Regions from separate parts of the Streptomyces sp. NPDC045778 genome, predicted to be linked through region 2. Evidence: riboswitches for the same ligand, from Rfam matches in the RefSeq annotation. Region 2 holds a riboswitch; the other holds the start of a gene.
The links. Region 2 has a riboswitch for cyclic di-AMP ahead of AC07GB_RS02770 (M23 family metallopeptidase). Riboswitches for the same ligand answer to the same signal wherever they lie in the genome.
Positions count from the first base shown of each region.

Region 1: it holds a riboswitch for cyclic di-AMP, as region 2 does, so the genes downstream of both, AC07GB_RS22605 (M23 family metallopeptidase) here and AC07GB_RS02770 (M23 family metallopeptidase) in region 2, are expected to answer to the same signal.

Region 1 covers NZ_JBWKJZ010000017.1:125,927-133,370, forward strand. The annotation lists gene AC07GB_RS22590 (DNA gyrase/topoisomerase IV subunit A) at 1-1,585, opposite strand, end outside; gene AC07GB_RS22595 (M16 family metallopeptidase) at 2,051-3,448, shown strand; gene AC07GB_RS22600 (M16 family metallopeptidase) at 3,472-4,854, shown strand; cyclic di-AMP (ydaO/yuaA leader) riboswitch at 5,095-5,256, shown strand; gene AC07GB_RS22605 (M23 family metallopeptidase) at 5,269-6,114, shown strand; gene AC07GB_RS22610 (GntR family transcriptional regulator) at 6,409-7,083, shown strand; gene AC07GB_RS22615 (HPr family phosphocarrier protein) at 7,382-7,444, opposite strand, start outside.
Region 2 covers NZ_JBWKJZ010000002.1:16,754-24,197, reverse strand. The annotation lists gene AC07GB_RS02775 (PP2C family protein-serine/threonine phosphatase) at 1-856, shown strand, start outside; cyclic di-AMP (ydaO/yuaA leader) riboswitch at 1,088-1,257, shown strand; gene AC07GB_RS02770 (M23 family metallopeptidase) at 1,269-2,450, shown strand; gene AC07GB_RS02765 (aldo/keto reductase) at 2,623-3,567, shown strand; gene AC07GB_RS02760 (PrsW family intramembrane metalloprotease) at 3,570-4,898, opposite strand; gene trmB (tRNA (guanosine(46)-N7)-methyltransferase TrmB) at 4,968-5,747, opposite strand; gene lhgO (L-2-hydroxyglutarate oxidase) at 5,795-7,027, opposite strand; gene AC07GB_RS02745 (MFS transporter) at 7,125-7,444, opposite strand, start outside.

The DNA.
Region 1 (7,444 bases), on a different contig from region 2:
GGAGGCCCGTCGACGACAGCAGGACTCGGCACGGGTCGTCCGCGACCTGGAGGGACACGGTCGGGGCCGGGGCGCCGGCGGACTCCAGGAGGACCGTGCGCCGGTCCGTGCCGAACTTCTTGGACACCGCGGCCAGTTCGGACGAGACCAGCTTGCGCAGCTCCGCGTCCGACTCCAGGATGCGGGTCAGCTCGTCGATCTCCGCGTTCAGCTTGTCGCGCTCGGACTCCAGCTCGATCCGGTCGTACTTGGTGAGGCGGCGCAGCGGGGTGTCCAGGATGTACTGCGTCTGGACCTCGGTCAGGGAGAAGCGCTCCATCAGGCGCTCCTTGGCCTGCGCGCTGTTCTCGCTGGAGCGGATGAGGCGGATGACCTCGTCGATGTCCAGGAGGGCGATGAGCAGGCCCTGCACCAGGTGCAGCCGGTCGCGCTTCTTGCCGCGGCGGAACTCGCTGCGGCGGCGCACCACGTTGAAACGGTGGTCGAGATAGACCTCCAGGAGTTCCTTGAGGCCGAGGGTGAGGGGCTGGCCGTCCACCAGCGCCACGTTGTTGATACCGAAGGACTCCTCCATCGGCGTCAGCTTGTACAGCTGCTCCAGGACGGCCTCCGGGACGAAGCCGTTCTTGATCTCGATGACCAGGCGCAGGCCGTGCGCGCGGTCGGTGAGGTCCTTGACGTCGGCGATGCCCTGGAGCTTCTTGGACCCCACCAGGTCCTTGATCTTGGAGATGACCTTCTCCGGGCCGACGCTGAACGGCAGCTCCGTGACGACCAGGCCCTTGCGGCGCGCGGTCACCGCCTCCACGGCCACCGTGGCGCGCATCTTGAAGGTGCCGCGCCCCGTTTCGTACGCGTCCCTGATGCCGGACAGGCCGACGATGCGGCCGCCCGTGGGCAGGTCGGGGCCCGGGATGTGCTTCATGAGCGTCTCGAGGTCGGCGCCCGGGTGCTTGATCAGGTGCCGGGCGGCGGCGATGACCTCGCTCAGATTGTGCGGCGGCATGTTCGTCGCCATGCCTACGGCGATGCCCGACGAGCCGTTCACCAGGAGGTTCGGATAGGCCGCCGGGAGGGCTACCGGCTCCTTCTCCTGGCCGTCGTAGTTCGGCGTGAAGTCGACCGTGTCCTCTTCGATCGACTCCGTCATCAGGGACGTGGCGTCCGCCATGCGGCATTCGGTGTACCGCATCGCGGCGGGCGGGTCGTCGTTCCCCAGCGAGCCGAAGTTCCCATGGCCGTCGACCATGGGCAGGCGCATGGAGAACGGCTGCGCCATGCGGACGAGCGCGTCATAGATGGACGCGTCGCCGTGCGGGTGCAGCTTGCCCATGACCTCGCCGACGACGCGGGCGCACTTCACATAGCCGCGCTCCGGGCGCAGGCCCATCTCGTTCATCTGATAGACGATGCGGCGCTGCACCGGCTTCATGCCGTCGCGGGCGTCGGGCAGGGCGCGGGAGTAGATGACCGAGTAGGCGTACTCGAGGAAGGAGCCCTGCATCTCGTCGACGACGTCGATGTCGAGGATCTTCTCCTCGAACGAGTCGTCGGGCGGTGGGGTCTTCGTGCTGCGGCGGGCCATCGCTGCTGCGGCTCCTTCACCAACAAGTGTGCGGGATCTGACGCCGACCATTGTGGACCGTCCCACTGACAACCCCGACCACGACCCGGGCCCGGCCGCCCGGCAACCAGGCGGTCGGCGGCACGCCGGGCCACGCGGCGCCCCCTTCCCCAGCCCCCGTTCCGGCGCGCAGCCGGGCCCGCGCGAGCCCCTCCCCAGCCCCCGTGCCGACGCGCAGCCGACCCCGCGCGAACCCCGCCGCACGCTCCCGCGCCCCCGCGGAGCCGCCCCCGCGCGAGCGCCGCCGCACGCCCCCGGAACACGTACCGCACCACCGAAACCCCACCCCCGCGATCACGCCCACGGCGAACACCGACCACCCGCAGCGCGGAGCGGGAACTTCGCCAGGGGTCCGCGGGCTTGCATACAGTGGCAGGACCGGCAACAGCTATTGAGAATTCAGCGATCGAAGGGACGTACATGCCCATGGGTCACACGGCCACAGCCGCGGCAGGCTCCGGCGGTCTGAAAGCGACCGAGCACCGGCTGGCCAACGGCCTGCGCGTGGTGCTCTCCGAGGACCACCTGACCCCGGTCGCCGCGGTGTGCCTCTGGTACGACGTGGGCTCGCGCCACGAAGTCAAGGGACGTACCGGTCTGGCTCACCTCTTCGAGCACCTGATGTTCCAGGGCTCGCAGCAGGTGCACGGCAACGGCCACTTCGAACTGGTGCAGGGCGCCGGCGGCTCGCTGAACGGCACCACCAGCTTCGAGCGGACGAACTACTTCGAGACCATGCCCGCGCACCAGCTGGAGCTGGCCCTGTGGCTGGAGGCGGACCGCATGGGCTCGCTCCTGGCGGCACTCGACGAGGAGTCCATGGAGAACCAGCGCGACGTGGTGAAGAACGAACGCCGCCAGCGCTACGACAACGTCCCCTACGGCACGGCCTTCGAGAAGCTCACCGCCCTGTCGTACCCGGAGGGACACCCTTACCACCACACCCCGATCGGCTCCATGGCCGACCTGGACGCGGCCACCCTCGACGACGCCCGGAATTTCTTCCGCACCTACTACGCGCCGAACAACGCGGTGCTGTCCGTGGTCGGCGACATCGACCCGGAGCAGACGCTCGCCTGGGTCGAGAAGTACTTCGGCTCCATCCCCGGGCACGACGGCAAGCAGCCGCCGCGCGACGGCTCGCTGCCCGAGCGCATCGGCAAGGAGCTGCGCGAAGTCGTCGAGGAGGACGTGCCGGCCCGCGCCCTGATGGCCGCCTACCGCCTGCCCGAGGACGGCACGCGCGCGTGCGACGCGGCCGACCTGGCCCTGACAGTGCTCGGCAGCGGCGAGTCCTCGCGGCTCTACAACCGCCTGGTGCGCCGCGACCGCACCGCCGTGACCGCCGGCTTCGGCCTGCTGCGGCTCGCCGGAGCGCCCTCGCTCGGCTGGCTCGACGTGAAGACCTCCGGCGACGTCGAGGTCCCCGTCATCGAGGCCGCCGTCGACGAGGAGCTGGCCCGGTTCGCCGAGGAGGGCCCCACCCCGGAGGAAATGGAGCGGGCCCAGGCGCAGTTGGAGCGCGAGTGGCTCGACCGCCTCGGCACGGTCGCCGGCCGCGCGGACGAACTGTGCCGGTTCGCCGTCCTGTTCGGTGACCCGCAGCTCGCCCTCACCGCCGTCCAGCGGGTCCTCGACATCACCGCGGCCGAGGTCCAGGAGGTCGCCAAGGCGCGCCTGCGCCCGGACAACCGCGCCGTCCTGGTCTACGAGCCCGTGACCGCCGACGACCCCCGCCAGGACGCCGACGGCACCCCCCAGGACGCCGCCGACACCCACCAGGCAGCCGCCGAGACCCAGCAGGAAGAGGAGGCGGCGAAGTGACCGAGGCTGAGACGTCTGTGACGATGCAGTTCCACCCGCAGCCCCAGGCCGGCACGGCCAAGCCCTGGGCCTTCCCGGCCCCCGAGCGCGGCGCCCTGGCCAACGGCCTGACGGTGCTGCGCTGCCACCGCCCCGGCCAGCAGCTCGTCGCCGTCGAGGTCCACCTCGACGCCCCCCTGGACGCCGAGCCGCAGGGCCTGGACGGCGTGGCCACGATCATGGCGCGGGCCTTCTCCGAAGGCACCGACAAGCACTCCGCCGAGGAGTTCGCCGCCGAGCTGGACCGCTGCGGCGCCACCCTTGACGCGCACGCCGACCACCCCGGTGTCCGGCTGTCCCTCGAAGTGCCCGTCTCCCGCCTGCCGAAGGCCCTCGGCCTGCTGGCCGACGCGCTGCGCGCGCCCGCCTTCGAGGACGGCGAGATCGAGCGCCTCGTCCGCAACCGCCTGGACGAGATCCCGCACGAGACCGCCAACCCCGCGCGCCGCGCCGCCAAGGAGCTGGCCAAGCAGCTCTTCCCGGCCACCTCGCGCATGTCGCGCCCGCGCCAGGGCACCGAGGAGACGGTCGCCGCCATCGACTCCGCGGCCGTACGCGCCTTCTACGAGAAGCACGTGCGCCCCGCCACGGCCACCGCCGTCGTGGTGGGCGACCTCACCGGCACGGACCTCGACGCCGTCCTCACCGACACCCTCGGCGCCTGGACGGGCGGGTCGGCCGAGCCGCACGTGATGCCCCAGGTGACCGCCGACGACACCGGGCGCGTCGTCATCGTGGACCGCCCCGGCGCCGTCCAGACGCAGCTCCTCATCGGCCGCGTGGGCGCGGACCGGCACGACATCGTCTGGCCGGCGCAGGTCCTCGGCACGTACTGCCTGGGCGGCACCCTCACCTCGCGCCTGGACCGCGTCCTGCGCGAGGAGAAGGGATACACGTACGGCGTGCGCGCCTTCAGCCAGGTGCTGCGCTCCGCGGCGCCGCGGTCCCCGGAGGGCGCCCCGGGCGTCGCCATGCTGGCCATCAGCGGCTCCGTGGACACGCCGAACACGGGCCCGGCCCTCGACGACCTGTGGAAGGTCCTTCGCACCCTCGCCGCCGAGGGCCTCACGGACGCCGAGCGCGACGTCGCCGTGCAGAACCTGGTGGGCGTGGCCCCGCTGAAGTACGAGACGGCCGCCGCCGTCGCCGCGACGCTCGCCGACCAGGTCGAGCAGGAGCTGCCGGACGACTTCCAGGCGAGCCTGTACCGGCAGTTGGCCGGGACCGGCACCGTGGAGGCCACCGCGGCCGTCGTGAGCGCGTTCCCGAGCGACCGCCTGGTGACGGTGCTCGTCGGTGACGCCGCGCAGATCGAGGAGCCCGTGCGAGCCCTCGGCATCGGTGAAGTGACGGTCGTCACCGGCTGATTGCCGCGCACCCGCCCCGGCGGGCATATCGGCACGAACGCCTCGTAACTCAAGGGACCCCGGAGGCTCAGGAAGCCTCCGGGGTCCCTGCATGCTGCCATATGTCCGAATTGACATGGAGGTTGGGTGTCTGCCGTGTGGCGTGCGCTACAAAAGGCAGGATCCGTTTGTCGATTGAAAGATGAGGCGTTTAGCGTCAGTGCGGCTGTCCGTCAGGCACTACGCCGCGTCCGTGGCACCGGACAGTCATCGCCGAGTCCCCGTACGGCGTGAGCCAGGGGAGCCGGGGACCCACACGTCCCTGGGGTGAATCGGTCCCCTTGCCGCGAGGCGAGGAGTCCGTAGGAGACCTTCCTGCTCCGAACCCGTCAGCTAACCCGGTAGGCGAGAAGGAAGGAAAGGACCAGCCGCTTCATGGCGCTCATCCGCCCGACCGGCAAGCACCGCCGCCCGAGCCGCATCTCGCGCACGACCGCGAGCGCCGCGGGCGTCGCCGCCCTCACCACCACGGGTGTCATCTCGGGCCTCGCCGCTCCCGCGCTCGCCGCCGACGCCTCCGCGGACCAGGCGAGCACCGGCCTCACGCAGGCCATCGCCATCAACGACACGCTGGCCGACGAGATCGACGCCCAGGCCGCCGCCCAGAAGCAGGCCGCCAACGACGCCGCCGCCCAGAAGAAGGCGGAAGAGGCCGCGCGCCAGAAGGCCGCCGAGCAGAAGCGCAAGGCCGAGGCCGCCGCCAAGGAGAAGGCGAAGAAGGAGGCCGAGGCCAAGGCCAGGGTCAAGGCGGCGAAGGAGGCCAAGGAGCGGGCCCGCGAGCGCGCCGCCCGCGACGCCGAGCGCAAGCGCCTGAACGCCTACGTCGCCCCGGTCGCCGGCTCGTACGTCTCCACCTCCTACAAGGCCGGCGGCGGCATGTGGTCCTCCGGCAGCCACACCGGCATCGACTTCCACGCCGCGTCCGGCACCTCGGTGCAGGCGGTCGGCGCGGGCACCGTCGTCGAGGCGGGCTGGGGCGGCGCCTACGGCAACAACGTCGTGATCAAGATGAACGACGGCACGTACACCCAGTATGGCCACCTGTCGTCCCTCGGCGTCACCGTCGGCCAGACCGTCACCCCGGGCCAGCAGATCGGCCTCTCCGGGTCCACCGGCAACTCCTCCGGTCCGCACCTGCACTTCGAGGCCCGCACCGGCGCCGACTACGGCTCGGACATCGACCCGATCGCGTACCTGCGCTCCCACGGCGTGAGCGTCTGACGCTCCGCCCGCGGCGCGAGCGTCCGCCGCGCCCCGCGCACTTCCCGAAAGCCCCGGCTCACCGAGCCGGGGCTTTCGCTGTCGGCGGGCCGCGGCGCACACCTTTGGCCAAAAGATATCCATGGATTCCGACGCCCCATCGGAAAACGCGGCCATCTGCAATAGAGTCCGTAGTGACCACGTCCATACGGCGGCCATACAGCGGCCGTCCATGCACCGACCAAAGAGTCGCCGCACCAGCGTCGTCAACGCGTCGCGCGACGCGTTTCCCGGGCATTAAAGCGGAGGTCCGTCATGCGCGTTCCCGCGCACTCGGTCTGCACGGCCATCCGGGACGACATCGTCTCCGGTGTCTACGAACGCGGCACGCGGCTCACCGAAGAACTCCTCGCCCGCCGCTACGGCGTCTCGCGCGTCCCCGTGCGCGAGGCCCTGCGTACCCTGGAGGCCGAGGGCTTCGTGGTCACCCGCAGGCACGCGGGCGCCTGCGTCGCCGAGCCGACCGAGCAGGACGCCGCCGACCTCCTGGAGGTCCGCACGCTCCTGGAGCCACTGGCGGCCGCCCGCGCGGCGCAGCGCCGCACCGACGCCCATCTGAAGGTCCTGCGCGGCCTCGTGCGGCTCGGCCAGGAGCGGGCCCGGCGCGGCGGCGGCGAGGACCTGCGCTCGCTCGACGGCTGGTTCCACGAGACGCTCACCCAGGCCTCCGCGAGCCCCGGCCTCATCGCCCTGCTCACGCAGCTGCGCCACAAGGTCGCCTGGATGTACGTGGCGGACGCCCCGGTCGCGGCCACGGAGCTGTGGGCGGGGCACGGCGCGGTCGTCGACGCGGTCGCCCGCCAGGACGCGGACCGGGCCCGCGCGCTCACGCTTCTGCACGCCGAGCGCGCGGCGTCCGCGTACCGGCCGCGCGCCGGGCGTGTGAGGGGTTCGCAACACGCCGTCAACAAAGTGGGCGTACGGAATTAACAGGGACCCCGTACACAGGACTCGTACCCCGTACACAGGACTCGTATACGGGACGTGCGTACCAACGCGTACCGGACGTCATACGCGGTGTCTGTGAAAGCCCGGCACACCGGAGTGGGAATTCCCCGCCCGGCTTTCCCGCGAGGCCGACGCGTTTGTTCCACCGGCGGTACGCCACCGGCTCATGAATTCCCGCCGCGCTTTTGCCGGCGGGCGCTCTTCAGGAACGCCACCACACGACGAAGCCGCGCGGCCACCGAGTGGTCCGCGCGGCTCCGGCACGCTGTGTCCGACAGTGTCAGACGGTCTCCGGAAGCTCCTCAAGGCCCTCCGAGACGAGCTTCGCCAGCCGGTCCAGGGC
Region 2 (7,444 bases):
CGTCACCTCCTTCGTCACCATGCTCACCGTCGGCGCCCTCGCCGTCGTCATCAACCGCGTCGTGCGCCGCGGCGACGCCCGCCTCGCCTCCGCCCGCTCCATCGCCGAGGCCGCGCAGCGGGCCGTCCTGCCGCAGCCGGACCCGCGCATCGGCGGCCTCGACGTCGCCGCCCGCTACGAGGCCGCGCAGGCCGGCGCCTTCATCGGCGGCGACCTGTACGCCGTGCAGGACACCCCGCACGGCGTACGGCTCGTCGTCGGCGACGTACGCGGAAAGGGCATGGGCGCGGTGGCCGCCGTCGCCGTCGTCATCGGCGCCTTCCGCGAGGCCGCCGAGCAGGAGGCCACCCTGGAGGCCGTGGCGCAGCGCCTGGAGCGTGCCCTCGCGCGCGAGGGCACGCGGCGCGACGGGCTGGACGCCTTCGAAGGGTTCACCACGGCCGTCCTCGCGGAGATCCCGCGCGGCGGCGGGACCGTACGGCTCGTCAACCGCGGCCACCCCGAGCCGCTGCTGCTGCGCGCCGACGGACGCCTGTGCGTGCTCTCGCCCGCCGAACCCGCCCTGCCGCTCGGCATGGGCGACCTCGGCGCCTGGCCCGACCGCGCGGACGAGACCGACTTCCCGCCCGGCTCCACGCTGCTGCTCTACACCGACGGGCTCAGCGAGGCCCGGGACGCGCGAGGCGTCTTCTTCGACCCCGCGATCCGGCTCGGCGGCCGCGTCTTCTCGGGCGCGGACGCCCCCGACGCGCTCCTGTCCACCCTCGTCGCCGAGGTCGTCGACCACACCGGCGGCGGCGCCAACGACGACATGGCGCTCCTCGCCGTACGACGGCCCGTCACACCCCGTGACTGATCCGGGCCCCAGCGCAGCGCAACTGATGCCCCGTCACCTCCGGATGGAGATCGATTCGGCTGCGCTGGGTCATGGCGCGTGCTCAACTCGCCCTATTCGCAACCCTGATGTCCCGTTGTGTTCGTGGCGTAAGCGTTAACGATCAACCCGAACAGCTTGGAATACCGACCCGCTGTCTATTAACGTTCGATAACGCAGCGCGGTCGTCCCAGCCGTCACACCCGGCGGCTCCGCGCGCACGCGCCTAATCCCGCAAGGGAGCCGGGGAACCACCATCTTGGGGTGAATCGGACGCCTCTCGTGTACGCGGACCCGTATCCGCCGTCCGCGAGGAGCGGCCGTAGGAGACCTTCCTGCTCCGAACCCGTCAGCTAACCCGGTAGGCGAGAAGGAAGGAAAGGAGTGCGCCCCCGTGGCGTCCAACCGGCCTGCCCCAGAAGCGCTCTGCATACCGAACGGCAGTCTCACCGAGGGCGGTGTCGGTGGTGACGGCGGCGAAGGACCCGGGGGACACACCGGGTTCGCCGACTACGCCACCTCCTCCGCACCCGCCGGGCACGCCGGGCATGCCGGGCATGCCGGTTACGCCGGTTACGCCACCCAGGAGCCCCCGGCCTCCTGGGAGGAGTGGAACCCCACGGCGGAGACCGTCCGCCCCGTGCGCGGCAAGCACCGCATCCACAAGAAAGGCGGCGGCGGCCTCGCCCGCAGCTCCACCGTCCTCGGCGTCGGCGTCATCGCCGCCGTCGGCGCGGGCGGCATCGCCACCGCGCAGGGCGGCAAGCCGCCCGTCTCCATCTCCCTGCCGGACATGGCGTCCGTCGCGGACTCGCTGCCCGGCGTCGGCTCCCTGGTCGACGGCGACGCCGCGGCGGAGCCGGCCACCGCCGCGGCCGCCGCCCCGCTCAGCTCCGCGGGCGTCACCGACGCCGACGCCCAGCAGGGCACCACGGACGCGGGCGAGGCCCTGCGGGCCCGCATCCTCCAGCAGGCCGAGAACCAGCGCCACCGGGCGGACGACGCGCAGCGCAGACAGGCCGAGGACGCGGCCGTCGCGAAGGCCGCCGCGACCGCCACGGCCCAGCAGGACAAGGCCGAGGCCCAGGTGAAGGCCAAGGCCGCCGAGGAGAAGCGGAAGAAGGAGGAGGCGGCCCGCAAGAAGCGCGAGGCCGAGCGCCTCGCGAAGCTCGCCAAGAGCTTCACCCTCCCTGCCTCCTCGTACGTCCTGACCTCCCACTTCGGCGACTCCGGCGCCATGTGGTCCTCCGGCCACCACACCGGCCTCGACTTCGCGGGCTCCAGCGGCAGCCCGCTCAAGGCCGTCCACTCCGGCACCATCAAGGAGGCGGGCTGGGCGGGCGCGTACGGCTACCGCACGGTCCTGGAGCTGGAGGACGGCACCCAGATCTGGTACTGCCACCAGTCCTCGCTCGGCGTCAGCGTGGGCCAGAAGGTCAGCACGGGCGACGTCATCGGCCGCATGGGCGGAACGGGCAACGTCACCGGGGTGCACCTCCACCTGGAGGTCAAGACGAGCGGCGGCGCGACCATCGACCCGCTGGCCTGGCTGCGGGACAAGGGCCTGAACCCGTGAACCGCTGAACCCCTGACCCCTGGCACCGCGCGGCCGCTGCCCGCGTGGGCCCCTCCGACTCCGGCGGTCCTGGCGACGACCCCCCGACGCCAGGGCCGCCGGTCACGTCCTTCAGCCGAAAACGGCCGCCTCCCGCCGGAATTCCCAACTCCACAAGGACGTTGGCCCCCGTATGACCACTCTTCGCCCTCTGGGATCGTCCGACCTCGAAGTCTTCCCGCTCGCCCTCGGTGGCAACGTCTTCGGCTGGACCGCCGATAAGGACCAGTCCTTCGCCGTCCTCGACGCCTACGCCGCCGCGGGCGGAAACTTCATAGACACCGCCGACGCCTACTCCTTCTGGGTGCCCGGCAACAAGGGCGGCGAGTCCGAGACCGTCCTCGGGCAGTGGATGGCCGCGCGTGGCAACCGCGCCGACGTCGTGGTCGCCACCAAGGTCGGCGCGCTGCCCGACTACAAGGGCCTCTCCGCGAGCACCATCAAGGCCGGCGCCGAGGAGTCGCTGCGCCGCCTCGGCACGGACTACATCGACCTGTACTACACGCACTACGACGACCCGTCGGTGCCCGTCGAGGAGTTCATCACCGCCCTCGACGACCTGGTGCGGTCCGGCAAGGTGCGCGCGATCGCCGCGTCGAACATCACCGCCGAGCGCCTCCAGGAGTCCCTCGACTTCTCCGACCGCGAGGGCCTCGTGCGGTACGTGGCGCTCCAGCCGCACTACAACCTCGTCTCGCGCGACACCTACGAGGGCCCCCTCCAGGAGATCGCGTCCCGCTCCGGGCTCGCCGCCGTCCCGTACTACGCGCTGGCCTCCGGCTTCCTGACCGGCAAGTACCGCCCGGGCACCGAGGTCGACAGCGCCCGCGCCGAGAGCGCGGGCCAGTACCTGGCCACCGAGCGCGGCCGCCGCGTCCTGACCGCACTCGACGAGGTGGCGAAGGCCCACGACGCGCAGGTCGCCACCGTCGCCCTCGCCTGGCTCGCCGCACAGCCGACCGTGGCGGCGCCGATCGCCTCGGCCCGCACCGTCGAGCAGCTGCCCGCGCTGCTCGCGGTGGCCGACCTGGAGCTGACCGAGGCGCAGCTCGCGGCGCTCACGGCGGCCGCCGCCTGACGTCAGGGCCGATAGGGGTTGTGGCACGGGGGGAGCGCCGGGCCGTACGCCCCGACGGGCCCGTACGCGGCGTGCGGCAGCGGCGCCAGGGGCGGGGCTGTCGCCCGCGCCGCGTACCCGAGCGCGGGCGCGGCCACGGCCCTGCGCTCCCACAGCGCCACAAGGAGTTCCCGCTCCCGTACGACGAAGTCGGCGCCCGCCCGGCCGTGGCGGGCCCGGTGCCGAAGGAGCGCGAGGGAGGTCGCGTACGTCTCGTACTCGACGAGGGTGCGGCCGGCCGGCCTGCCCAGGTGGAAGGCCGCGTAGTCGCGGGCGAGGGTGCGGGCCGTCATGGAGCCGAGCGCGTGCGGCTCGGGCGCGGTGAACCAGCCCGCGGCCACGTACACCGGCAGCTCGTCGCGCACCAGGTGCAGCTCGCGCCGGCGCAGCCACACGGCCAGCCAGGTGAGCAGTCCGAAGAGCGGCAGCATGAACCCCGCGTACACGACGAAGAAGCCGTAGTCGCCGAAGCCCGCCGAGCCGTTCCAGAAGGCGTGCAGGCCCATCGCGAGGAGCAGCCCCGCGCAGGGCAGCAGCACGCGCCGGACGGTGTGGCGCTCGGCGGTCACGGCGGCGGCACCGAAGCCGATGCCGGTGAGCACCGTGAAGAGCGGATGCGCGAACGGTGACATGACAACGCGGACGAAGAAGGTCGCGGCGGTCACCGAGGCGAGGCCGCTCTCGCCGCTGAGCTGGTCGGTGCCGAAGGCGTTGCCGAGGTAGAGGACGTTCTCGGTGAACGCGAAGCCGGTGGCGGTGACGCCCGCTATCACGAACCCGTCGACGACCCCGGTGAAGTCGGCTCTGCGGAAGAGGAAGACGAGCAGCACGGCCGCCGCCTTCGCCAGCTCCTCGACGACGGGCGCTATGACGGTCGCGCCGAGGGTGTCCGCGCTGGTCGGGTCGGCCGTCGCGGTGGCTATCCAGCGGGTCGCGAAGCTGTTCGCCACGATCGCGATGAGCGCGGCCGCGCAGGCTCCCCAGGAGAAGGCGAACAGCAGGTTCCGCCAGGGGCCCGGCGCCACCCGGTCCAGCCAGCGGAACGCGGCGATCAGCAGCGGCACCGGGAGCGTGGCGAGTCCGAGCCCCACCAGGAAGCCCTCGGTCCCGGTCTGCTGGCGCACCAAGGCGAGGATCACGAGGCCGGAGAGCGCGAGCAGGATGACGACGCCCGTGACCCGGATGGCCCCGCGCTGCCACCAGTGCGGATGCCGGGGCCCGGGTGCCCCGGCGGACCCGTCGCGCCCGCCGGGCGGCGTCGGGTGGCTCGGGCATGCGGGACTGGTGGCCACGAATCGACCCTAACGAGGGTTGGGGAGGCCCGCGACGGTGCCTCGGCCCTGCCGGCGGCGCGGAGCGCCTCAGTCCTGGGCGAGCGTGGCGGCGCGGCGGAACAGCAGGTCGTTCACGACGTGCCCCTTGCGCAGGCCCTGGCCCTCGAAGCGGGTGAGCGGCCGGAAGTCGGGGCGCGGCGCGAACCCGCCGTCCGCCTGGGTGTTCTCGAAGTCGGGGTGCGCGCCGAGCACCTCCAGCATGTGCTCCGCGTACGGCTCCCAGTCCGTGGCGCAGTGCAGCACCGCGCCGGGCTTGAGCCGGGGCGCGAGCAGCGTCAGGAACTCCGGCTGAATCAGGCGCCGCTTGTTGTGGCGGGCCTTGGGCCAGGGGTCGGGGAAATACACGCGGGCGCCGTCCAGGCTCTCCGGGGCGAGCATCTCCCGGAGCAGGATCACGGCGTCGCCGTTGGCGACCCGGATGTTGGACAGGCCGTTCCGCTCCGCGAGATTGAGCAGGTTGCCCTGGCCGGGGGTGTGCACGTCCACGGCGAGGATGTTGGTGTCCGGGTCCGCGGCCGCCATCTGCGCGGTGGCCTCGCCCATGCCGAAGCCGATCTCCAGGACGACGGGCGCGTCGGACCCGAACAGCTCCGCCAGGTCGAGCACCTTCGCGCCGTCGATGTCGAAGCCCCACTTGGGCCACAGGCGCTGGAGGGCGTCGCCCTGTGCGGTGGTGACCCGGCTGCGGCGCGGCGTGAAGCTGCGGATCCGCCGCTCGAACCGGCCGCCGGAGGGGTCGGGCACGGGACCTTCGGGAAAACGGGGGGCGCCCTTCGGGCGGGAGTTCTCAGACACAGTGCCGTCGATTTTAGTGGGGCGGGACCGCGGCGGGGCGCCCCGAGCCGCCGGTCGGGTCAGCGCAGCGCGGCGAGCACCCGGCGGGCCACCTCGCGGCCGATGGGGAGCGACGCGGTGGCCGCGGGCGAGGGCGCGTTCAGCACGTGCACGGCGTGCGCCCCCTCCCGGATCAGGAAGTCGTCGACGAGCGTGCCGTCCCGCAGGACGGCCTGTGCCCGCACCCCCGCGGCCGCGGGCACCAGGTCCTCGGCCCGCACACCGGGCAGCAGCCGCCGCACGGCCTGGGTGAACGCCTCCTTGGACAGCGAGCGGCGCAGCTCCCCCGCCCCGTACCGCCAGTGGTGGCGGGCGATCTGCCAGGAGCCCGGCCAGGCGAGCGTCGCGGCCAGCTCGCGGGGGCGCACCACCGACCAGTCGTACCCCTCGCGGGCCAGGGCTGGCACCGCGTTCGGCCCGACGTGGACGCCGCCGTCGACGCCGCGGGTGAGGTGCACGCCGAGGAACGGGAAGGCCGGGTCGGGCACGGGATACACGAGCCCGCGCACCAGGCCGGGCCGCGCGAGGGTGAAGTACTCCCCCCGGAAGGGCACGATCCGCATGTCGGGCTCGTCGCCGGTCAGGCGGGCTATCCGGTCGCAGTGCAGCCCCGCGCAGTTGACCAGGACCTTGGCGCGCACGACGTCGCCGCGCGCGGTGCGCACGACGTCGCCGCGCGCGGTGCGCACGGCGACGCCGCGGCCGGGGCGGCGGTCGACGCGGACGACCTCCGCGCCGTACCGCACGTCGGCGCCCGAGGCGCGGGCGAGCTGCTCGGCGACCGCGCCGTAGTCGCAGATGCCGGTGGAGCCGACGTGGATGGCGGCGATGCCGCTCACGTCCGGTTCGTACTCCGCGATCTGGGCGGGGCCCAGCTCGCGGACCGGGATGCCGTTCTCCCGGCCGCGCTGGACGAGGGCGTGCAGGCGGGGCAGCTCGGCGCGGTCGGTGGCGACGATGAGCTTGCCGGTGACCTCGTGGGCGATGCCGTACTCGGCGCAGAACTTGACCATCTCGGCGGCGCCCCGCACGGCGAAGCGGGCCTTCAGGGAGCCGGGGCGGTAGTAGATCCCGCTGTGGATCACGCCGCTGTTCCGCCCGGTCTGGTGCCGGGCGGGGCCCGCCTCCTTCTCCAGGACGGTCACCCGGGTGCCGGGCGCGGCACGGGTGAGCGCGTGGGCGACCGAGAGCCCGACGATCCCGCCCCCCACGACGAGCACGTCACAGTCATACGCCACGGCACCCCGACCCATCGCTCTGCACCTCCCACCCCGATAGTGCCCTGCACCACTGACAACGCCGCTAAACGTGGTCCCGGGCGCCCGGGAGGCGGAAGGCTCGTGGCGCCGCTCACGCCGGGGCGACGAGCAGGGGCCGTGCCCGCTCCCTCAGCTCCACCACGCGCGGTTCGTCGCTGTAGGGCTCCAGGCGGTGCAGCAGGTCCTTCACATACTCCGTGGTGCGTGCGGAGGAGATGCGTCCGGCGACCTCCACCGCCCGTACGCCCTGCTCGCAGGCCGCGTCCAGGTTCCCGGACTCCAGCTCGGCGACGGCGGAGACGACGAGCCGCAGGCCGTGTGAGCGGACGAATTCCTCGGTGGGCCGGGACAGGGCCTGCTCCGTGAAGCGCCTCACCTGGCGGGGGGCCTTCAGGTCGCGATAGCACTCGG